DNA from 3 places in the Streptomyces sp. NBC_00726 genome. Region 1 is predicted to be linked to each of the others. Evidence: riboswitches for the same ligand, from Rfam matches in the RefSeq annotation. Region 1 holds a riboswitch; each other region holds the start of a gene.

What was found. Region 1 has a riboswitch for cobalamin ahead of OG338_RS27670 (prenyltransferase/squalene oxidase repeat-containing protein). Riboswitches for the same ligand answer to the same signal wherever they lie in the genome.
Region 2: it holds a riboswitch for cobalamin, as region 1 does, so the genes downstream of both, OG338_RS05020 (cobalamin biosynthesis protein) here and OG338_RS27670 (prenyltransferase/squalene oxidase repeat-containing protein) in region 1, are expected to answer to the same signal.
Region 3: it holds a riboswitch for cobalamin, as region 1 does, so the genes downstream of both, OG338_RS01000 (ABC transporter substrate-binding protein) here and OG338_RS27670 (prenyltransferase/squalene oxidase repeat-containing protein) in region 1, are expected to answer to the same signal.

Annotation. Positions count from the first base shown of each region.
Region 1 is NZ_CP108983.1:6,222,896-6,230,591, reverse strand. Features, by position in the region: gene OG338_RS27675 (hypothetical protein) at 1-869, opposite strand, end outside; gene OG338_RS27670 (prenyltransferase/squalene oxidase repeat-containing protein) at 866-3,613, opposite strand; cobalamin riboswitch at 3,784-3,915, opposite strand; cobalamin riboswitch at 4,017-4,090, shown strand; gene OG338_RS27665 (hypothetical protein) at 4,213-5,625, shown strand; gene OG338_RS27660 (molybdopterin-dependent oxidoreductase) at 5,647-6,141, opposite strand; gene OG338_RS27655 (molybdopterin-dependent oxidoreductase) at 6,289-7,696, opposite strand, start outside.
Region 2 is NZ_CP108983.1:1,121,521-1,129,216, forward strand. Features, by position in the region: gene OG338_RS04995 (hypothetical protein) at 6-1,310, opposite strand; gene OG338_RS05000 (alpha/beta hydrolase) at 1,495-2,622, opposite strand; gene OG338_RS05005 (class II aldolase/adducin family protein) at 2,706-3,365, opposite strand; gene OG338_RS05010 (anion permease) at 3,498-4,769, shown strand; gene OG338_RS05015 (hypothetical protein) at 4,801-5,034, shown strand; cobalamin riboswitch at 5,181-5,310, shown strand; gene OG338_RS05020 (cobalamin biosynthesis protein) at 5,433-6,416, shown strand; gene OG338_RS05025 (cobyric acid synthase) at 6,413-7,696, shown strand, end outside.
Region 3 is NZ_CP108983.1:226,104-233,799, reverse strand. Features, by position in the region: gene OG338_RS01020 (beta-ketoacyl-[acyl-carrier-protein] synthase family protein) at 1-1,129, shown strand, start outside; gene OG338_RS01015 (acyl-CoA dehydrogenase) at 1,181-3,025, shown strand; gene OG338_RS01010 (acyl carrier protein) at 3,291-3,530, shown strand; gene OG338_RS01005 (beta-ketoacyl-[acyl-carrier-protein] synthase family protein) at 3,527-4,750, shown strand; cobalamin riboswitch at 4,804-4,961, shown strand; gene OG338_RS01000 (ABC transporter substrate-binding protein) at 5,009-6,076, shown strand; gene OG338_RS00995 (FecCD family ABC transporter permease) at 6,115-7,185, shown strand; gene OG338_RS00990 (ABC transporter ATP-binding protein) at 7,182-7,696, shown strand, end outside.

The sequences.
Region 1 (7,696 bases):
GCCGCGCCCGCGACGACCGGCAGCACCGAGCCGGAGTCGTGGGGTGCGTCGGCGGTCGGTTCGGCGTTGAGCACGGGCGTCTTGCCCTTCGCGGCCGCCGCGTCCGCGCTCGCGGTGTCCGAGGGAGACGGCGACGGTGACTCGCTCGTCTCGGGCTCGGGCTTCGTGGACTCGGGCGTCCTGGACGCCTTCGGCTTCTTCGAGTGCGTCGGGGACGGGGTGTTCTCCTGGGTGGCGCCCTGCTCCGGGGCGGGGCCCGTGTCGACGTCCGGCGGCAGGTCGGGCGCCTTCTCGGTGGACGCGGGCGAACCGGCCCCGGTGGGCTTGGTGTTGTGGGCCCGCAACTGGTCGGGGGTGACCTTGGGGCGGCCCTTGGTCCCCCCGATGTCGGTCCCGCCGAAGATCCACAGGTCGACGCTGCCCGGCTTCGGCCGGTAGAGCATCGCGCCGAGCTGGCTGTACTCCCAGTCATTGGCACCGGGGTCGGCGTGCCAGTACGACCAGTAGGCGGACGCCGGCGGCGTGAGGACGCAGTCCTCCTCGGACGTGGGCGGGAACTGCTTGCCGCTCTTGTAGCCGCTGAAGCCGATCCGGCAGATGAACGCGGGTCCGTCGTGCCCGGTCCCCACCGTGCGCCAGCCGCCCTGGTTCAGCAGCTCGTAGCCGGTCGTCGGAGTCGTACCGCAGGCCCGGTAGATGGGCCCGCCCCAGTGGCTGAAGTCGACGGCGAGGACCGCGCCCGACGTGGTCGTGCACCGGCCCATGGGCTGCGGGTCGGCCGCTGCCGGGGACGCGGTCGCGCCGAGCCCCGCGAGGGTGAGGCCGAGCGCGGCCACCAGACGTGCGACGGTACGCAGGACCGGCCTCATCGCCCCGCTCCCGCCGCGACCCGGCGCCGGGCGGCGACGACGGCCCACCAGCCGAGGGCAGTGAGCAGCACGGCGAAGGCCGCCAGCGCGGTGATCTGGACACCGGTGGAGGCCAGCGCGCCGCCGTCACCGCCGTCCGCGTCCACGATGGCGCCGCCCGAACCGGAGTCGTCGTCGCCGGGGGTGACGATCAGCGGGGTGCCGCCGGCGTCGTCGGTGGGGGTGGGCTGGGCGGAGGTGCCGTCGAGGCCGCGGTCCAGCTTCCCGAAGGAGATGCCGGTGGCGCCGCCCACAGCCTGGGTGGACGCCCGCAGATCGGAGCCCGGCTGGCCCTCCTTGGCAACCTTGAAGCCGCCGTCGGAGTTCTGCTGCCCGGCGAGGAACTTCAGCGCCGCGTCGATCTCTTTCTGGTACGTCGCCTTGTCGAGGGACAGCCCTTGCACCGCGAGGGCCGCGGAGTTGACCGAGTTGCCCGCCGCGCCCGGGAATCCGCCGTCGGGAAGCTGCTGGGAGGCGATCCACTTCAGGGCCTTGCCGACCGCGGCGTCCGCCGTCTTCCCGCCGGCGAGGTCGAGGGCCATCGCGGCCATGGCGGTGGAGTCGACCTCGGAGTCGCCGGTCGGCGGGATCAGGCTCGGCCAGGCGCCGCTGTCGTCGTTCTGGAGGCTCTCCAGATAGGCGAGCGGTGCCTTCGCGTTGTCCTCGTCCCCCGCGCGCAGCTGGGCCATGACGGCGAGGGCCTGCGAGAAGACGGACGGCGCGTAGGTGTAGGCGCCCTCGGCCGCGCAGGAGCGGTCCGGGGCGGTGCTCGCGGCGGGGCACACCGCCTTGTCCAGGGCGGCGATCAGGTCGTGCCCGGCGAAGTCGCGCGGGTCGCGCCCGACGGCCTCGGCCAGCAGCGCGGTCTTGCCGAGCGATCCGCCGGCCTCGTACTCGGTGCCGACGCCCGTCCAGTCGTTGACCGTCCGCCCTTCGCCGTCCTCGCCCTCGTCGTCCAGGAAGTCCACGATGCCGCGCAGCTTCGCGTCGTTGAGGCCGGTGGCGGCGAGCGCGTAGGCGCCGTCGATGGTCAGGCCGAAGTCGGCGCGCCCGGACCCGGGGCCGACCGGGTAGTACCGGCCTTGCTTGAGCTGCGCCGCGCCCGTGAGATAGGCCACGCCCTTCTTCAGGTCGGGGCCGTTCCCGGGGTTCGGCGCGTCGGTGGTGGGCGGGTCGGTGGGGGTCGGCGTCGGGTCGGTGGTCGGCGGGTCGGTGGTCGGCGGGTCGGTCGGCTCCGCCTTCTCGGTGGTGAGCGTCGCGAGGTCCGTACGCGCTCCCGCGAGTACGGCGACGGGGGTCGCGTACAGGGTGGGGTCGACGGCGTCCTGGTCGAACCCGAAGCCGCCGTCCTTGAGCTGGACGCGGGAGAGCCAGCCCTCGGCGGCGTCGGCCCGCTTGGTGTCGCCGACCGCCCGCAGCGTCTGGGCGGCGTAGGCGGTGGCGATCACGTCACCGGTGGTGGACCCGGCGTAGCCCGGGAAGGCCCCGGTGTCGAGCTGTTGCTTCGCGAGGTAGTCGTGGGCCTTGGTGACGGCGTCGTCGTGTCCGCCCGCCGTGTGCAGGACGAGTGCGATCAGCCCGGTGGTGCCGGCGTCGCCCTCGCAGCGCTCGCCCGGCTGGATGAGGATGCTGGTGATGCCGCCGTCCTTGCACTGGACCTGGGTCAGCCGCTCGACCGAGGCCGGGTCGGGCTGCTCGCCGGCCCGCAGGAGGGCGAGGACGGCGCGGGCCTGCTCGTCGGCGTACGTGATGTTCCGGATGTCGCCCGGTGCGGTGCAGCCGTCGCCGGGGGCCCGTTCCGTGCACACGTTGCCGCTGAGGTCGGCGGCCAGGTCCCGGCCGCCGAAGGAGTGCGCGTCGCCCTCGGTGGACTCCGCGAGCAGGGCGAGCCGGGCGGCGGCCGCGGTCGCGGGCGGCTGGTTCTGGCCGTTGGGTGCGACGTAGTCGTCGACGTGGGCGGCGAGGAACGAGGTGACCTTGTCCAGGGTGTCGCTCCTGCCGTCGGCGGCGGCCAGCGCGTAGGCGGTCTCCGTCGTCAGCAGGTAGTTGGGGGCCTCGGCGCCCTCGTCCACGATGCGTTCGCCGTCGGTGAGGCCGTCCTTCAGCCAGGCCGCGGCCGCGGCGACGTCCACCCGGCCCGGTGCGCCGGTCGGCTCACCGCCCGGGTCGGGGGTCGAGCCGCCTCCGGCGCGTACGTCGTCGGGGCTGAAGGCGGGGCGGCCCGTGGTGCCGCCGATGTCGGTGCCGCCGTAGACCCAGGCGTCGACGTCGCCGTCCTTGAGCTTGCGGCCCATGGCCCCGTACTGGCTGTAGGACCAGTCGTCCTGTCCGGGGGAGGCGACCCAGTAGGACCAGTACGCGGTGGCCTGCGGGGTGAGGACGCAGGCTTCCTTGTCCGGAGTGGGGTACTGGGTACCGGAGTTGAAGGCGCCGTATCCGATGCGGCAGATGAAGGCCGGTCCGTCGTGCTGGGTGCCGGCGGTGCTGAAACCACCTTCGTGCAGCAGCTCGTAACCGGTGGTGGGGGTCGTGTCACAGCCACGCTCGACGGTGCCGCCGAAGGGCCCGAAGTCGACGGCGACGATGGCGCCCTTGGTGGCCGTGCAGTCGTCGGCCGGGGCCGCGGCGGCGCGCTGGGCGCCGGGCAGGAAGGCGAAGCAGACCGCGGCCAGGAGGCCGAGTGCGCAGAGCGCGGCCGTGAACATGCCGTGCCGTCTTCGTGCACCTGTGTCCGGGCGCTGCATGGTCCCCACCGGTCCCCCTCGGGTGTGGCCGATGCGGGGGTACGAAGACGTGGCAGCAGTACGCCGCCCGGATTCCGCAGGGAACCGCGCGTCGTTACGGGTCGCACCACGCCGTAGTCCGCGACGGCGTCTGTTGCTGTGGAACAAGCTCCAGGTACTCCGGCTCACCCGGCGAGGCCGGGTCTACGGTTGCGGGTCAGCGCCGGACTTCGACCGGCTTCCCCTGGAACAGCTTGCGTATCGGAGCGAGTGGAGCATGTGTTCGTACGGTCCGTCAAGGCCGTCCCGGACGTGAAGCCGAGGCACACCGAGGCGCTGTGGCGGACCCCGCCCGGCGTCGGGTACTGTCCCGCACTGCCGAGTGGGGGAACCCGGTGGGAATCCGGGGCTGACGCGCAGCGGTGTGGGGGCATCGACCGCCTCCGAGCCCGAATGCCCAAGCGGCGATGGCTATCTGGAAGTCGGTCCCCGCGTTCACGGACGACGGCCAAGTCCGTTGCGTGCGCTCGAACAGGGCCGGTCACCGGGCGGGGCGGCGTCCCTTCACCCTGGAGCACTCCATGCCCCGTTCCGCCCTCCTCCACCGCTCCGCCCTCACGGCGGTCGCCGCGCTGGGCGCCTTCGCGCTCACCACACTGCCGGCCGCCGCGACCGCCACGCCCGCGCAGATCGCCACGTCCACGACGAACGGTGTGACATACCTCAAGTCGCTCCAGCAGCCGGACGGTTCGTACGCGGGCACCGGTCTGTCCAACGAGTGGGCGTTCAGCGCGCTCGCGGCGGCGGGCACCGCCTCGGTGGACGTCACCCCCGGCGGCGACGCGACCAAGAACGCGCGGACGGTGTACAGAAACCTTCTGGCCACCAGCGCCTGGCCCTCCGCGTCCCCGGTCGTCACCGACTACGAGCGGGCCGCCCTCAACGCCTACGCGGCGGGCATCGACCCGGCACGCGTCTCGGCGGCGCGCAACCTCGTCGCGGACATGTACGGGTACTGGCAGACCGCCGAGCCCGGCTACTTCGGCCCCTCCGCGAACTTCAACGGCACGGTGTTCGCGGCGCTCGCCCTGAACGGCGCCAAGACCACGACCGGCCAGATACGCGTCCCGCAGGCGCTGCGCGACGCGGTGATCAGCCGCATCCGGGCCAACCAGCACGACGACGGCGGCTGGAACTACAGCAAGGCCGAGGGCGATCCGGGCGCGCTGGCCGCCGACAGCGACATCGACATGACCGGGGCCGCGATGGCCGCGCTCTGTGTGTCGGGCGTCGCGAACACCGACCCGGACATCGTCCAGGCGAAGACGTTCCTCAAGGGCAAGCTGATCGCCAACACCGGTGCGTTCGACGCCATGTTCGGCGTCAACACGGACTCCAACGGCTGGGCCGTCTCCGGTCTCAACGCCTGCGGGATCAACCCCCAGACCGGTGACTTCCTCACCAGCAAGGGCAAGACCCCGGTCGACTTCCTGATCAGCCAGCAGTTCAACCCCGGTGGCGGGTTCAAGTACCTCCCGTCCGATACCGGTCCGCAGGCGTACGCCTCGATCGACGGACTGCGCGCGGTCGCGGGCGGCGGCTTCACGGCGGCCCCGCCGGCGCCGGTCACCTCGGGCGCACCCCAGTGGGTGGGCCAGACCGCCCTGACCTCGGGCACCGCGACCTCCTTCGCGCTGACCGTGGACGACGGCACGGGCAGCCTGAAGGTGTGCTCCGTGGCACTCACGCCGACCGGGTCCACGACCACGCTCGGAGCGGTCCTGGACGCGGCCACGAGTGCGGCGACCCCGTCCGGCTGTGTCAGCGGTGTCACCCCGTCCTCCGGGACCGGACAGCTCACCTCGCTCAACGGCAAGGCCAACAGCGGCTCGGACACCTGGAAGGCGAGCGTCGACGGCTCGGCGTTCACCACGGCCGCACGCAACCGGTCCATCGGTGTCGGGGACACCATCGCCCTGCGGTGGGGCGCCTGACGGCACACCGCCGCCGGCCGGTCACACACCCGCGGGGTGGACCCCCTCGCGGGTGTGGCGGCCGAGCCAGATGCCGGTGACGGCGCTGACATAGCGTGCGCCGCACCGGTCGGACGGGACGACGAGCTGCGTACCGGCCTCGTCCAGGTCGTGGTCGTCCATGCGGGTGGCGAGCAGGACCGGCGCGTTGCCGAAGTCCGCGTCGATCTCCGCCCAGGACAGGACGGTGTGGTGGCCGTCGCCGCCGCTCACCGCGAGCAGGAAGCGCGAGCGCTCCTTGCGGCGGAGCGGGGCGAACCGGGGCAGTGTGGCGGCCACCACCTCGCGCAGCAGCGGACCGGCGAACGTGTGGCGCTGCGGGCCGGAGGTCGCGCAGTCGAAGACGACCTCGGCCCGGTGCTGCTCCCAGTCCCGCCGCAGCCGGGCGACGGACAGGGTGACCGGATCGGCCAGGTCGCCCCAGAGCGCGAAGGTGCCCGTGGGTGCGGGACGCGTGACGGTGCTCGGTCGGCTCATGGTCGGTCCCCTCGCGGCGGTCGGTGCGGCGGCTGCGCGCAGTGATACCCGACCGCCTGGGGGATGAACCGCGATTGCCATGCCGGTTCGCCTCTTCGGCTCGCATTTCTGAGCTTTGCACGAGTACCGGCCTGGCAGGTGTCCGGTCTATCGGCCGACGCCCTCCGCCCGCCGGTCCAGTGCGATCCAGACCCGGTCACGGGTCACCGGCAGTTCGGTGAAGCGGATGCCCGTGGCGTCGCGCAGGGCGTTGGCGAAGGCGGGCGCGACCGGGTTGAAGGGGCTCTCGCTCATGGACTTGGCGCCGAGCGGGCCGATCGAGTCGGAGGTCTCCGTGAAGTGCACCTCGGTCCTGGGCACATCGGCGTACTGGGGCAGCCGGTAGCGGCGGAACGCGGCGGTGGTGACCTCGCCCCGGCCGTCGACCCGGACGGTCTCGAAGAGGGTCGCGCCCAGCGCCTGGGCGACGCCGCCCTCGACCTGGCCACGGCACTGCATCGGGTTCATGACCTTGCCGGCGTCGGCGGCGTGGACGCTGCGCAGGATGCGGATCTCGCCGGTGCCGGGGTCGACGGCGATCCGGAACCACTGCGCGTTGAAGGCGACCGAGCGCGGCGACCCGCCCCAGTGCCCGTCGGCCGCGAGCTCGTCCGCCGCACCGAGGGCGTGCCCCGCCTCGTACAGCTCCTTGAGTGTGACGAGCCGGCCGGCGCAGTCGACGGACTCCGCGCCGAGCACGCACAGATGGCGGGCGACTCCGGTGTGGCGGGCGGCCAGGGTCCGCAGCCGCTGTTCCAGGGAGGTCGCGGCGAGGAGCACCGCCTTGCCGGCGACGACCGTGCCGGCGGAGCCGAAGGCGCCGGTGTCGTGGCGGACGACGTCCGTGTCGGACTGGCGGATCGCGATCCGGTCCTCGGTGGTGTTGAGGGCCCCGGCGGTGAGCTGTTTGTGCACGGTGGTGGTGCCGTTGCCGAACTCCGCGGTGCCGACGGCGATGTCGTACGTTCCGTCGGGCAGCAGCGAGACCCGGGCGTCGGCGTAGTGGCCGCCGGGCGGACCGGTGGCGATCATCGCCATGCCGGTGCCCTGGCCGGTCAGCCACCCCTCGGGGACGTCGTCGGCGCTGCGGTCCTCGGCGATGGCCTTGCGTACGACGGACAGGCACTGGTCCAGGCCGTAGGACGCGATGTGCAGGTCCTCCTCCTCCCCGATCGGGCTGATCATGGCCTCGCCGGGGCCGATGATGTTCTTCTCGCGGAACACCAGCGGGTCCATGCCGAGGCGCCGGGCGAGCTCGTCCATGACGGACTCGACGGCGAAGGTGACCTGGCCGAGGCCGTAGCCCCGGAAGGCACCGGCCGGGACGACGTTGGTGTACACGGAGTAGGCGTCGACCTTCTTGTGCGCGGCCCGGTACACCGCGAACGACTCGCCGACGCTGTGGAACATCACCGCCGGACCGTGGTTGCCGTACGCGCCGGTGTTCGACACCACCCGCATCCGCAAGGCGGTGAGTGTGCCGTCCCTGCGGGCCCCGGCCTTGACGCCGATGATG
Region 2 (7,696 bases), 5.1 Mb from region 1:
CGGAATCACGAGCCGCCCGTGTGGACCTGGAAAGCCGCCTTGCGGACCGCCTTGGCCAGGGCCGGGTCCGGGTGGGCCGCTGCCAGGGCCACCAGGACCTGGACCGTGCGGGGGTGGCCCACCGCGCGGACCTCGTCCAGGAGGGCCGGGACCGTGCCCTGGACCGCCGCGTCGAGGTGGCGGACCAGGAGGCCCGTCTCGCCGTGGTCGGCGACGGCCGCCGCCGTGTCGACCCAGAGCCATGTGGCCTCCTCGCGGCTGAGGACCTCCTGGGCGTCGTCGGGGTCCGTACCGTCGTATTCGGCGAGCCAGATCAGCGCGTACGGGCGGAGTGACGGGTCGGTGCGGACGGCCCGGACCTCGGGCTCTGCGGGGGCGCCGACGACGCGCAGGGCCTCGAAGGCCAGGCCGCGCAGGAGCGCGTCCTCGCCCCGGGCGACGTCCAGGAGTTCGGCGACGGCGCTGCCGACGGGGCGGGCGGCCAGCCAGGCGCGGTATTCGGCGCGGGCGGGGCCGGGGGTGAGGCGGGCGCAGCCGAGGAGCATGTCGGCGGCGGCCTGTTCGATGTTGCCGGCGGGGCTCTGCGCGGCGACGCAGATCTGTTCCAGCTTGACCCAGACCGCCCAGTTGCCGAGCGGCGTCAGCGTGGCCTGGTCCGGGCCGAGGGTGAGCGCCCCGACGTCGGCCAGGCCCTCCAGGGCCCAGTCGAGCAGGCGGGCGACGAGAGCCGGGGGGTGGGCGGTGGGGGCCGGTTCGGCGGGGGCGGGCAGCGGCTCGGGGCCGTACGGCACCTCGCAGCGCTCCTCGTGGAGCTCCGCGACGCGCTGGCCGAGGAGGTCGAGGAGGGCGGGCACGGTGACCGGGCCTGCCGAGAGCTGGAGCAGCGAGAGGACCTGCGGCACCGCCTCGACGGCCTCGGCGACCGCGGTGGACTCGACGCCCCGGGGCGCGGGGTGGACGAGCGACCAGGCGTCGAAGAGCGCCACCCAGCCGCGCAGCACCGCGGAGTCGTCCCGGTCCCAGGCGCGCAGCCGCCAGCCGGGGCGTGCGGTGTCGCCGTGGAGTTCGACCAGTCCGGCGAGCCGGGCCCGGTCCCAGCCGGAGCGCACCTGTGCCGGGGAGATGTCCAGCGCGGCGGCGGCGTGTTCGAGGGTGGCCGGCGGTGTGGTGCCGGGGGCCGCCCCGTCGGAGGCCCAGCGGGCGATCCGTACGGCGTCGGCGAGGACCGTCCGGGCCTGGCGGGCCAGCTCCGCCCGGGGTGGGGTGCCCTCGGGCGGGCGCGGCGCGGGCCTGGTGCGCCGGGTGGTCACGGCCCTTCGGGCGGTGGCGAGGGGTCGCGGGCGGACAAGACGCAGCCTGGAGTCGCGCGGGGTACGGGACGTCACGGGAGCAGTCTTGCCCCTGACGGCCCGAAAGCCCAAACGGAACCCGGGTCACCGGCGTTGCCGGGCCCGCCCGCCGGCCGGGACCAATCGGCTGAACCGGCGCATCCCCTCACATCAGGGGCGTGAGGAAGCGGCGCAGGGTCTCCTCGTAGCGGGCCGGGTCGGCGTTCCACATCGCCGCATGCGGAGCGTGGTCCACGGTGTGCAGGGAGACCAGGTCGGGGCGGGCGGCGGCGAGCCGGCGGGAGTGGATCCAGGGGGCCAGGGTGTCGTCGGGGCCGTGGAAGACGAGCGTGGGGACGTGCAGGGTCACCGGGACCGAGGTGTCCAGGAGCGCGGTGCCGTGCAGTCCGGTCTGCCCCTGGGCGGCGCGCACCGCCAGCGGCAGCAGCGCGGCGGGCACCCCGCGTGCGGCGGCCAGGCCGCGCAGGGTGTCGGTCCAGTCGAGCACGGGCGAGTCGAGGACGAGGCCGGAGATCCGGTCCCGGAGCGCGGAGCCCACGCAGGCGTGCAGCGCCATGGACGCGCCGGTGGACCAGCCGTACAGGACGACCCGCTCGGCGCCGTTGCGGACGGCGAAGCGGATCGCGGCGTCCAGGTCGCGCCACTCGGACTCGCCGAGGTGGCCGAGCCCGTCCGGGGAGCGGGGGGCGCCCGGGTCGCCCCGGTAGGCGAGGTCGAGCACCGGCAGCTGCCGGCCGTGCAGGAAGCCGAGGAGGTTCAGCGGGTGCTCGCGGGTGGCACCGATGCCGTGGACGGTGATGACCCAGGTGGGGCGGGGCGCCGGGACGTACCAGGCGGGCAGTTCGCCGAGCTCGCCGGGAATCCGCACCTCGCGGAAGGCCAGGCCGAGCGCGCTGCCGAGGTCGCCGCTGTACACCTGGGGCGTGAGGCGGACCTTGTCGCCGGGGGCGAGGACGCCGTGGTCCACGCGTTCCAGCCGGCGCACCACGGTGTCGGCGGCCTGGTGGGCCCGGTCGATCACGGGGCCGACGACGGCGTGGACGTCCTTGCCGGTAAGACCGTACGTGCCGGGGCGCAGCGAGGTGAGGGACCGGGTCAGGGTGACCTGCCCGGCGGCCGTCGCGTGGACGGTGAGTTCGCGGTCGGCGGGGAGCGGTCGGCCGGGCGGCGTCCTGAGGGCGACGTCGCCGGCGAACCGGCCGGCGGCGACCGCTGCCGCGCCGGCGCCGATGAGGGTGGTGACGGCCGCTGCCGTCGCGGTAACCGGGCGCACACCCTCAGTGTCGGGGCCCGGGCGCCCCGATGCCAGCGGACAGGGCCGTACGGTGCCGTGTCCGCGCTGCCCGTCGTGCCGCGTCAGCCCTGCTGCCCGTATCCCTTCAGCGCCTCCAGGACCTCGCCGAGCTGGTCGTCCGACAGCAGGGCGGGGGTGCGGCCGGGTACGGCGCTCGCGGTGAGCCAGACATGGCAGAGCCATTCGAGCTGGGCGGTGCGGTCGTACGCCTCGTCCAGGGTGGCGCCGTAGGTGACGGTGCCGTGGTTGGCGAGCAGGCAGCCGGTGCGGCCGCGGAGGGCGGTGAGCATGTTGGCGGCCAGTTCGGGGGTGCCATACCGGGCGTAGGGGGCGACCCGGACCGTGCCGCCGAGGATCGCGGCGGCGTAGTGGACCGGGGGGACCTCGGTGACGAGGGTGGAGACGGCGGTGGCGTGGACCGCGTGGGTGTGCACGACGGCCTTCGCGTCGGTGTTCCGGTAGACGGCGAGGTGGAGGGGGAGTTCGCTGGTGGGGTTCAGTGCCCCGAAGGTCTGGTTGCCTTCCGGATCGACGCCGGTCAGGTGCTCGGGGCCCAGCTCGTCGTACGGCACTCCGCTGGGTGTGACCAGCACCGTGTCGCCGACCCGCAGCGAGACGTTTCCGGAGGTGCCGACGACCAGTCCCTCGGCCGCCGTGCGGCGCGCCGCGGCGACGACCGCCCCCCATCCACGGGCCATCTCGTCGTGCCGTCCGTCACTCATCCGAAGATCCTTTCCGGGCGCCGTCCGGCCACCACCGCGGGGGTCACCGCAACGCCCTGCTCAGTTCATCTTCCGTTCACTCAAGTTGCCTACGTTCCACGTGCCAATGACGTCGAACGATTGCCTGGGTAAATGGAACACATCACGCTGCTGCTCGCGATAGTGATCGTGACAGCTCTAGTGTTCGATTTCACGAACGGTTTCCACGACACCGCCAACGCGATGGCCACCACCATCTCGACCGGCGCACTCAAACCCAAGACGGCGGTCGCGATGTCCGCCGTTCTCAATCTGGTCGGCGCGTTCCTGTCCGTGGAGGTCGCCAAGACGATCTCCGGCGGGATCGTCAACGAGGACGGCCTCAGAACCGAGGTCATCTTCGCGGCGCTCGTCGGCGCCATCCTGTGGAATCTTCTGACCTGGCTGGTCGGGCTCCCGTCCAGCTCCTCCCACGCACTGTTCGGCGGCCTCATCGGCGCCGCGGTGATGTCCGCCGGCTGGTCGTCGGTCAACGGCGGCACCGTCGTCACCAAGGTGCTGCTGCCCGCCGTCGCCGCCCCGATCGTGGCCGGCGTGGCCGCGCTCCTGGCCACCAGGCTCACGTACCGGATCGGCGGGAAGATCCGTAACGACGCCCAGGAGAAGGCGACCGCCAAGGGCTACCGGGCGGGGCAGATCGCCTCGGCCGGGCTCGTCTCGCTCGCCCACGGCACCAACGACGCGCAGAAGACGATGGGCATCATCACGCTGGCCCTGGTCACCGGCGGCGTCCTCTCCCCCGGCTCCAACCCGCCGGTCTGGGTCATCGTCAGCGCCGGAATGGCCATCGCGCTCGGCACGTACCTCGGCGGCTGGCGCATCATCCGCACCATGGGCAGCGGCCTGACCGAGCTGAAGCCCCCGCAGGGCTTCGCCGCCCAGACCAGCGCGGCCACCGTCATCCTGGCCTCCTCGCACCTCGGCTTCTCCCTCTCCACCACGCAGTCCTGCTCCGGGGCCGTGATGGGCGCGGGCCTCGGCCGGGCCGGGGGTGTGGTCCGCTGGTCCACCGCCACCCGGATGTTCGTCGCCTGGGGCCTGACCCTGCCGGCCGCCGGTCTGGTCGGCGCGGGTGCCGAGTTCCTGACGAAGCAGGGCACCTGGGGCGTCGTGGTCGTCGCGGCCCTGCTGGTCGCTGGTTCCGGGGCGATCTGGGTGCTCTCGCGCCGCAAGCCGGTCGGCCACGGCGATGTCGCACCCGGCACCGAGGACGCGGCCCCGGCCGAGCCCGCCGGTGTCGTCACCCAGGCCATCGCGGCCGTGAGCCCGCCGCCCACCGCGGCCCAGGCGCACGACCTCGCCGCCACCATTCCGGCGCCCGCCGCACCCGCCGCCGCCGATCCGGCCCGACCCGCCACGGTCTGACCGACCCGGCACTCCGGTAAAGGACACCCGTATGAACATCGACTGGGCAGCTCTGGGCACCGTCTTCGGCGTCTCCCTCGTCACCACCGTCGCCCTGGTGGGCCTCTTCACGCTCGGCATCGTCGGCCTCTCCAAGCAGCCGGAACCGGCCGCGCAGGGCGGTCCGGCGGGCTCCTCGGTCCTGCTGGCGCGCGCCGGGGCGTACGTCTGCTTCGGGCTGTGCGCGGCGGCGGTCGCGTACGGCATCTATCTGATCGTCGCCTGACGCGGCACCCCCTCCCCCGGGCCGGACGCACCTCGTGCGCGTCCGGCCCGATGTGCGTCCGCCCACACCCCGCCGCCGCAGGTCAACGGCGAGTTGACGGGCGTTCGCGGGGCGTGGTGGACTGCCGGAGCCATTACGGCGACAGCAGAGGAAGCCGGTGCGAATCCGGCGCGGTCCCGCCACTGTCACCGGGGAGCGGTCCCCCACCGCACGTCACGGCCCGCGCGAGCGGACTGGAAGACCGGGGAATCCGCCGATCCGGAAGCCAGGAGACTCCTGCCGCCGTCACGTCGAACCAGGGCGCGGACCCTGAGTGAGGACATATCGCCATGCCCGGCTGCCGTGCGCCCCTCTCCCCACAGCCTCTGCCGGCGGACTCCGGTACGGCCGGCTGAGCCGTGCGTGCCGATCGCATCTACGCGTACGGCGCCACCGCCGGCCTGATCGCCGACCTGCTGCTCGGTGACCCCCGCAGGGGCCACCCGGTCGCCGCCTTCGGGCGGGCCGCCGCGGCCGTCGAGGACCGGCTCTGGCGCGACCACCGCGGCCGGGGCGCCCTGCACACCCTGATCTGCGCCGGGGGCGCCGCCGGGAGCGCCGCGCTCGCCGCCCGCGCCCTTCGCCGCCACCCCGCCGCGTCCGTGGCCCTGACCGCCGCCGCCACCTGGTCCGTCGTCGGCGGTACGTCGCTGGGGCGGGAGGCCCGGGCCATCGGCGGGGCGCTCGCCGCGGGGGACGTCGAGGCGGCCCGGGAGCGGCTGCCGCATCTGTGCGGGCGCGACCCGCAGGCGCTGGACGGCCCCGGGATCGCGCGCGCCGTCGTGGAGTCCGTCGCCGAGAACACCTCGGACGCGGTGGTCGGCGCCCTCGTCTGGGGCGCCCTCGCAGGGGTCCCCGGGCTCGTCGGCTTCCGCGCCGCCAACACGCTCGACGCGATGGTCGGCCACAAGTCGCCGCGCCATCTGCGGTACGGCTGGGCCTCGGCCCGGCTGGACGACCTCGCGGGCTGGCCCGGCGCCCGGCTCACCGCCCTGCTCGCCGTGGCCTCGGGCGGCCGGCCCCGGGAGGCGGTACGGGCCTGGCGGGCGGACGCCGCCAAGCACCCGAGCCCCAACGCGGGGCCGGTGGAGGCCGCGTTCGCCGGGGCGCTCGGCGTACGGCTGGGCGGGACCCTCACCTACGGCGGCCGGGTCGAGCACCGGCCCGTGCTCAACGGGGCGGCCGGCCGGGCGGTGGAGACCGCGGACATCGAGCGCGCGGTGCGGCTCTCGCGCCGGGTGGGCGTGCTGGCCCTCGGCGTCGGCGTGGCCGCCCGGCTGGGCGCGGGGGCGCTCGCTCGCCGGTCCCGCAGACCTCGTATACCTGGACGGAGAGCGATATGAGCGGCGGACTGCTGGTCGCCGGGACCACATCGGACGCGGGCAAGAGCGTCGTCACGGCGGGCATCTGCCGCTGGCTGGTGCGCCGGGGCGTGAAGGTCGCCCCGTTCAAGGCGCAGAACATGTCGCTGAACTCCTTCGTCACCCGCGAGGGCGCGGAGATCGGCCGGGCCCAGGCGATGCAGGCCCAGGCCGCCCGTGTCGAGCCGACCGCCCTGATGAACCCGGTGCTGCTCAAGCCCGGCGGCGACCGCTCCAGCCAGGTCGTCCTGATGGGGCGGCCGGTCGGCGAGATGAGCGCCCGCGGCTACCACGGCGGGCGGCAGGAGCGCCTGCTGTCCACCGTCACGGACTGCCTGGAGCAGCTGCGGAGCACGTACGACGCGGTGATCTGCGAGGGCGCGGGCTCGCCCGCCGAGATCAACCTGCGCCGCACGGACATCGTGAACATGGGCATCGCCCGGGCCGCGCGCTTCCCGGTCGTGGTGGTCGGGGACATCGACCGGGGCGGGGTCTTCGCCTCGTTCTTCGGCACGACGGCGCTGCTCGCGCCGGAGGACCAGGAGCTGGTCGCGGGATACCTGGTCAACAAGTTCCGGGGCGACGTCTCGCTGCTTGAGCCGGGGCTCGACATGCTGCGCGACCTGACGGGCCGCCCCACCTACGGGGTGCTGCCGTTCGCGCACGGGCTCGGTATCGACGAGGAGGACGGGCTGCGGGTGTCGCTGCGCGGCACCGTACGGGAGTCGGCGGTTGCCCCGCCGCACGGCGAGGACGTCCTGCGCGTCGCCGTGTGCGCGATCCCTCTGATGTCGAACTTCACCGATGTGGACGCGCTGGCCGCCGAACCCGGCGTCGTCGTCCGCTTCGTGGACCGGCCGGAGGAGCTGGCCGACGCGGACCTCGTCATCGTGCCCGGCACCCGGGGCACCGTGAAGGCGCTCGCCTGGCTGCGCGAGCGCGGGCTCGCCGAGGCGCTGCGGCGGCGCGCGGCCGAGGGACGGCCGGTGCTCGGGATCTGCGGCGGCTACCAGATCCTCGGCGAGCACATCGAGGACGAGGTGGAGTCGCGCGCCGGGCGGGTCGACGCGCTCGGCCTGCTGCCCGTGCGGGTCCGCTTCGACCGCCAGAAGACCCTCGCCCGGCCGTCCGGCGAGGCGCTCGGTGCACCCGTCGACGGGTACGAGATCCATCACGGCGTCGCCGATGTGCGCGGCGGCGAACCGTTCCTGACGGACGGCCTCGGCACCCCGCTGGACGGCTGCCGGTCCGGTGCCGTCTGG
Region 3 (7,696 bases), 6.0 Mb from region 1:
CTGCGGGGAACTGGCCGGGCTGCCCGCCGACTTCGCCTGCCGGGCCGACCGGACCGATCTGGACCGGGCCGTCGGGGGCCGGGCCGGCTGGCGGATGGCGCGGTTCGCGAAGATGGCCCTGGTCGCCGCCCGCCGGGCCGTCGCCGACGCCGGGCTCCGCCCGGACCGCTGGGACGGCGGCCGGGTGGGCGTCGTGCTCGGCGTCGGCGTCGGCGGGGTCGCCGCCCTCGTGGACAACGTCCGCCGGTTCGACGGCGGCGGCGCACAGGCCGTCTCGCCGCTCCTCGCGCCGATGATGATGCCCAACGCGGCGGCCGGCGAGATCGCCATCGACCTCGGCGCCCACGGCCCCAGCCTGGCCCCGGCCACCGCCTGCGCCTCGGGCGCCACCGCCCTCGCCACCGCGCACGACCTGCTGGCCACCGGCCGGTGCGACCTCGTCGTCGCGGGCGGCGCGGAGTCCGTCCTGACGCCCCTGGTGGCCGCGGCCTTCGCCCAGCTGGGCGCGCTGTCCACGCGCACCGGCGACCCGGCCGCCGCCTCCCGCCCCTTCGCACCCGACCGCGACGGCTTCGTCCTCGGCGAGGGCGCCGGCGTGCTCGTCCTGGAGCGGGGCGCGCACGCGGCGGCCCGGGGCGCCCGGGTCCGGGCCGTGCTCGCCGGGACCGGGGCCGCCACGGACGCCCACCACCCCACCGCGCCCGACCCCGGCGGCCACGGCGCCCGGCGCGCCGTCGAGGCCGCCCTGGACGCGGCGGGCTGGGCCGCCCACGAGGTCGGCCACATCAACGCGCACGGCACCTCCACACCGCTGAACGACGCGATGGAGGCCGAGCTGATCGCCGGCCTCTTCCCGCACCGGCCCCCGGTCACCGCTCCGAAGGGCGTCCTCGGGCACACGCTCGCCGCCGCCGGCGCGATCGAGGCCGCCGCCACCGTGCTCACCCTCGAACACGGGCTCGTTCCGCCGGTCGCCAATCTGGACGCCCCGCCCGCCGGCTGGGACATCGACTGCGTCACCAAGGAGCCGCGCCGGCTGCGCGTCGAGCGGGCCGTCAGCCACTCGTTCGGCTTCGGCGGGCACAATGTCGCCCTCTGCTTCGAACGGGTTCGCCCCTCCGGCCGGTGAACATCTGCACGAGCGCGGTGTCCTGACCGTACGCCGGTCGTTCAGCCTTGTATGACCACCACGCTCACCGGCGCCGATCCCCTCGCACGCCCGCTCACCTCCGTACTCCTCGGCGCCGACGCCCGCCGAGAGCACGGCTTCTGGCGGCGGCTCGTCGCCACCGAACCGTTCCGGCTGCCCCCGGGGCCGGCGGCCGGCGGCACCCCGGACGAACGGCTCGCCCGCGCGTACGCACGACTGCGCGCCCTCAACGACTCCCTGGACAGCGCCGCCCGCCCGGCCTCCGACTTCCGGGCGCTGGCGGCCCTGCACGAGTGGCTGGCCCCGGTCGACCCGGCGCTCGCCACCATCGCGGGCATCCACTACAACCTGTTCCTCGGCAGCCTCCTGGACCACATCGCCGACAGCCCCCGCGACCTGTCGGACTTCCTGGCCCTGCGGCGTACCGGAACCTTCCTGTGTACGGAGGTGGCGCACGGCAACGACGCGGCGGCCGTCGAGACGACCGCCTCCTACGACCCCGTACGCGACGGATTCGTGCTGCACACCCCGCACTGCGGGGCACAGAAGTTCATGCCCAACACCGGGCGGCCCGGCGGCCCCAAGTCGGGGCTCGTCGCCGCGCGGCTGCTGGCCGGCGGGGCCGACCGGGGGGTGTTCCTGCTGCTTGTGCCGCTCACCGACGCCACCGGGCCGCTGCCCGGTGTACGGGTGCGCAGGCTGCCCGCCCGGATGGGCAGCCCCGTCGACCACAGCCTGACCTCGTTCGACCGGGTCTTCGTGGGACGCGAGGCGCTGCTGACGGGCCCGCAGGGGTGGATCGACGGCGACGGGGAGTTCCGCAGTGCCATCGAGGGCCGCAGGCGCCGCTTCCTCGCCTCCATCGCCCGGGTCGTCACGGGCAGGATCTCCATGAGCGCCAGCGCCGTCGGCTCGGCGCGCGCCACACTCGCCGTCGCGGTGCGGTACGGCGGTCACCGCCACGTCTCCGCCGGACGCGGGGCGCGGCTGCCGGTGCTCGCGTACCGCACCCATCACGGGCCGCTCGCCGAAGCCATGGCCACGGTCTTCGCCATGAGCCTGCTGCACCGCCGCGTCCTGGACCGCTGGGAGGCGGCGCGGACGGGGCCGGAGGCCGGGCGGGAGGCGGCCGAGCGGCTGGTGGACATCGCCAAGGGCTGGATCACCTGGCAGGCCAGGGCCGTGATCGTGGAGTCCCGGGAACGCTGCGGCGCCCAGGGCCTCCTGGAGAACAACGGGATGGCCGCGCTCGTCACCGGCGTCGAGGGCGCGATCACCGCCGAGGGCGACAACCTCGCCGTCCACGCCCGGGCCGCCGCCGCCCTGCTCGCCGACCGCCCCCCGTGCGAACCGCCCGTCCCGGCCGGCGGCGGCCTCACCGACCTCCGGTTCCTGGTCGGGCTCCTGGGCCGAGCCGAGGAGCTGTGGTTCGCGCGCGCCGGGGCCCGGGCCGCCCGGACGGCGCCCGGCGATCCGCTGGGCCGGTGGAACGCGGCGGCGGGCCCCGCGCTGCGCGGCGTCGAGGCGCACGCCTGCCGGCAGGCGGCCGAGGCGTACGCGGAGGCGGTCGAGGCGCTGCCCGCCGGGGCGGACCGGGACCGGCTCGGCGAGCTCGCCCGGCTGTTCGCCCTGGGCCGGGTCGCGCGCGACAGCGGGGACCTGCTGGCGGCCGGGCATCTGAGCACCGGTCAGGCGGAGGCGCTGACGGACCACACCGAACGGCTCATCGAGGCGGTGGCCCCGCACCTCCCGCAGCTCGCCGACTCCTTCGCCTTCCCCGACGAGCTGCTCGCCGACTGGCCGATCGCGGGCGCCGGCTACGCCGAGGCGTACGACGATCCGGACGCCCACTGGCACCCGGAGGCGGGCCGGTGAGGGGCGGCCGCGCGCGCCGCGCGGTGCGGGCCGTGCAGGGGCTCGGGGCGGGGGCCGTGCTCCTCGCCTACTGGACGGCCGTCGCCTTGTTCGCGCGGTGGTGCGGGGCGCCCCGGACGGGCGTTGGCGAATCGGTTCGCCGCAAGGCGTAACCGGATCGACGCTGCTCAGTTGTTCCGGCGTCGGGGCCGTGCGCGCCGGCGCCGGACACCCCACCGGACACCCCGCCGGCCGGACACCGGATGGACCTGAGGAAAGGAAGACCATGAGCCTGATCCACCCCCACATCACCGACGTACTCAGCCGTACCTTCGAGGTGCCCGTGGCCGAGATCCTTCCGGACTCCACGATGGACAGCCTGGACATGGACTCCCTCGCGGCCGCCGAGTTCGCCGTCGTCCTGCGCGAGACCACCGGGGCCGAGCTGGACACCGGCACCCTCACCCGGGGGACCACCCTCGCCGAGCTCACGGCGCACCTCCACGCGTCGGCCGCCGCCCGATGAGGACACCGGCCGTCGCCGTCACCGGGCTCGGCATGATCACCCCGGTCGGCAACGACACCGAGTCGACCTGGGACGGGGTGTGCGCCGCGGTGAGCCCGGCCCGCACCGTCCCCGCGCTCGCCGGGTGCGCGATCGACTTCGCCTGCGTGGTCGACGGCATCGACCTGGACGCCGAGATCGGCCGCCGTACGGCCTTCCGGATGGGCCGGTACGTCAAGTTCGCGGTCCTGGCCGCCCGGGAGGCCGTGGCCGACGCCGGGCTCGACCCGGCCGGCTGGGACGGCAGCCGGGTCGCGGTCGTCGTCGGCACCAGCAGCGGGGGATCCGCCCACCTCACCGACCAGGCGCTGGTGCTGGAGCGCAGGGGCCCCGAGGCGACCTCGCCGGCCGGGGTCCTGCTGACCATCCCCAACATGCCCGCCGCCGAGATCGCCATCGAGATGCGGGCCACCGGCCCCAGCATGGCCCCCTGCACGGCCTGTTCGTCCGGCGTCACCGCGCTGTCCGTCGCCCGCGACCTGCTGGCCACCGGGCAGTGCGACGTGGCCATCGCGGGGGCGACCGAGTCGACGGTCTTCCCGATCGCCATGACCGGCTTCGCCCGGTCCGGGGCCGCCGCCCTCGCGGACGGCGACCTGTCCCGGCTCAGCCGGCCGTTCGCCGCCGACCGGGCCGGACTCGTCATGGGCGAGGGCGCCGCGGTCATGGTGCTGGAACGCGCCGCCGACGCGGAGGCCAGGGGCGCCGAACCCAGGGCCCTGCTGGCCGGCACCGGCGCCACCACGGACGCCCACCACCCCACCAGCCCGCACCCCGACGGGCGGATCGCCCGGGCCGCCGTCGAGGCCGCCCTGCGCGACGCGGGCTGGCGGGCCGACGAGGTGGAGCACGTCAACGCGCACGGCACGGCGACCGTACGCAACGACGCCGCCGAGGCCGCGCTGATCAGCCGGGTGTACCCGCACCGGCCACCCGTCACCGCCCCCAAGGGCGTGCTCGGGCACTGCATGGGCGCGGCCGGGGCGATCGAGGCGGGGCTGACGATCCTCACCCTCCAGCGCGGGGTCGTCCCGCCGGTCGCCAACCTGGACGCGCCCGCGCCCGGGTTCGACATCGACTGCGTCACCAAGGTGCCGCTGGTACGGCCGGTCCGCCGGGCCGTCAGCCACTCCTTCGGCTTCGGCGGGCACAACGCGGTGGTGGCCCTGCAACGCCCATGAGCCCCTGGGGGGCGGCTCTGAGCTGCGCGGATGCCCGTGGTAGCGTCCCCGGAGCCAGTCGAACTCCATGTAGGGGTCAGGGAATCCGGTGCGAATCCGGAACTGACGCGCAGCGGTGAGGGGGACGGGCGGGGCCACGGCCACTGGGAGACCCGGCGTCTCCCGGGAAGGCGTCCCGTCCGAGCGAACCCGAGTCCGAAGACCTGCTGGCGACCGCCGCCCGGGACCGGGCGGCGGACCGCACAGCGGGCCCCGCGCATGGGCCCAGAGACGCCGAGGTACCCCGTGCCGCCGATATCCGGCCCCGCCCGTTCCGCCGCCCTGCTCACCGCCGCGCTCCTGCTGCTGACGGCCTGCGGGGGATCGCCCTCCGAAAAGGCCGCCGCGTCCGGCAAGGAGGACGGCTATCCGGTCACGCTCAAGAACTGCGGGCGCACCGTCACCGTGAGCGCCGCGCCCCGCCGCGCGGTCTCCGTCGACCAGGGCACCACGGAGATCCTGCTCTCACTCGGCCTCCAGGACCGCATCGCGGCCACCGCCACCTGGACCGACCCGGTGATGAAGGGCCTGGAGAAGGCCAACGCGGGTGTGAAGCGGATCGCCGACAACCGGCCCTCCTCCGAGAAGGTCCTCGACCAGGAGCCCGACTTCGTCGCCGCCGACTTCGAATCGACCCTCGCCAAGGGCGGCGTCGCCCCGCGCGAGCAGTTCGAGAAGCTGGGCGTCCCCACCTATGTCGCGCCCGCCGACTGCACCGCCAAGGACAACACCAAGGACGGCGACGGCGTCCGCACCGGCGCCCTCACCATGGACAGCGTCTACGCCGAAGTGACCGACCTGGCCCGTGTGTTCGGCGTGCCCGGGCGCGGCGAGAAGCTGGTCGCCGAGCTCCGCACCCGTATCCGCGAGGCCACCGACGGCATCGACGGCTCGGGCACCTCCGTCATGTACTGGTTCGCCAACTCCGAGTCGCCCTACCTGGCGGGCTGCTGCGGGGCGCCGGGCATCATCACCCGGGAACTGGACCTGAAGAACGTCTTCGACGACACGCACGACGAATGGCCCCAGATCAACTGGGAGACCGTCGCCGACCGCAACCCGGACGTGCTGGTCATCGGCGACCTCACCCGCAAGTCGCAGACCGCCGAGAGCGCCGCCGGGAAGATCGCCTTCCTGGAGTCCAACCCCGTCACGAAGAAGATGGACGCCGTACGCCACAAGCGTTACGTCCTGCTCAGCGGCCAGGCCATGAACCCGACCATCCGCACGGTCGAGGGCGTCGAGCTGGTGGCGGCCGGGCTGCGCGACTTCGGGCTCGCGGGGTGACGGCCACCGACCGGCCCACCGCCCCGCACGAAAAGGCCCTGCACGAAAAGGCCCCGCACAACAAGGCCCCGCGCGAAAGGGCCCCCGAAACCGCGCGCGGCCTGCGCGACGGCCTCCTGTGGACCGGCGGCCTCCTGCTGCTCGCCCTCTCCGTCGCGGTCGCCGTCACCATCGGACCGGCCCGGATCTCCGTCGTGGACGTCTGGTCCGCCGTCGCCGCCCACCTCGGCGTCGGCGAGGCCCGGCTCAGCCCGATCCGCGACGGCATCATCTGGAACCTGCGCATGCCGCGCACCCTGCTCGCCGCCGTCTGCGGGGCCGGGCTCGCGGTCTGCGGGACCGTCATGCAGTCCCTGCTGCGCAATCCGCTGGCCGACCCGTTCGTCCTCGGCGTCTCCTCGGGCGCGTCCACCGGCGCGGTCCTGGTCGTCGTGCTCGGTGTCGGCGGGGGAGCGGTGACGCTGCCGGCCGGGGCGTTCATCGGGGCGCTCTGCTCCTTCGCCCTGGTGATGCTGCTCAGCCACACCCTCGGCGGCTCCACCGACCGGGTCGTGCTCTCCGGGGTCGCCGCCATGCAGCTGTTCTCGGCGCTGACCTCGTTCGTCGTCATGACGGCCGCCGACGCCGAACAGACCCGTGGCGTGCTGTTCTGGCTGCTCGGCTCGCTCGGCGGGGTCGGCTGGACCGATGTCTGGGTCTGCTCCGCCGTCCTCGCCGTCAGCCTGCTCGTCTGCCTGGGCCATGCCCGTACGCTCGACGCCTTCGCCTTCGGGCAGGACGCGGCCGCCGCCCTCGGCGTGAACGTCACCCGCGTCCGTACCGTCCTGCTCTGCACGACCGCACTGCTGACCGCCGCGCTCGTCAGCTCGGCCGGGGCCATCGGCTTCGTCGGCCTGGTCCTGCCGCACGCCGCCCGCGCCCTCACCGGCTCGGGCCACCGCAGACTGCTGCCGGTCACCGCGCTCGCCGGGGCCGTCTTCCTCGTCTGGGTCGACACCCTCGCCCGGACCGTTCTCGACCCCCAGGAGGTCCCGGTGGGCGTCGTCACCGCCCTCATCGGCGTGCCCGCCTTCGTCGCCGTCCTCTACCGCACCAGGCGGCCCGCATGACCGGGAACGGTACGGCGGCCGAGGGCCTGCGCGCCGCCCGCGTCGGCCGGGAAGCCGGCGGCCGCCTCCTCCTGGACGGCGTGACCCTCGCCCCGGAACCCGGCACCACCGTGGGCCTGATCGGCCCCAACGGCTCCGGCAAGTCCACGCTGCTGCGCATCCTCGCCGGCGTCCTCGCCCCGCACACGGGCGTCGTCACCCTGGATGGCGAAGCGCTGCCCGCCGTGGGCCGGCGCGCGGTGGCCCGGCGGGTCGCGGTCGTGGACCAGCACGCCGTCACCCAGGACGAGCTGAGTGTCCTGGACGTCGTACGCCTCGGCCGCATCCCGCACCGTCGCGCCTGGGCCGCCCCCACGGGCGAGGACGCGGCGGCGGTGGACGAGGCGCTGGCACGCACCGGGCTCACCGGCCGGCGCGACCAGTCCTGGCACACGCTGTCCGGCGGGGAGCGCCAGCGCGTCCAGATCGCCCGCGCGCTCGCCCAGCGGCCCCGCGAACTCCTGCTGGACGA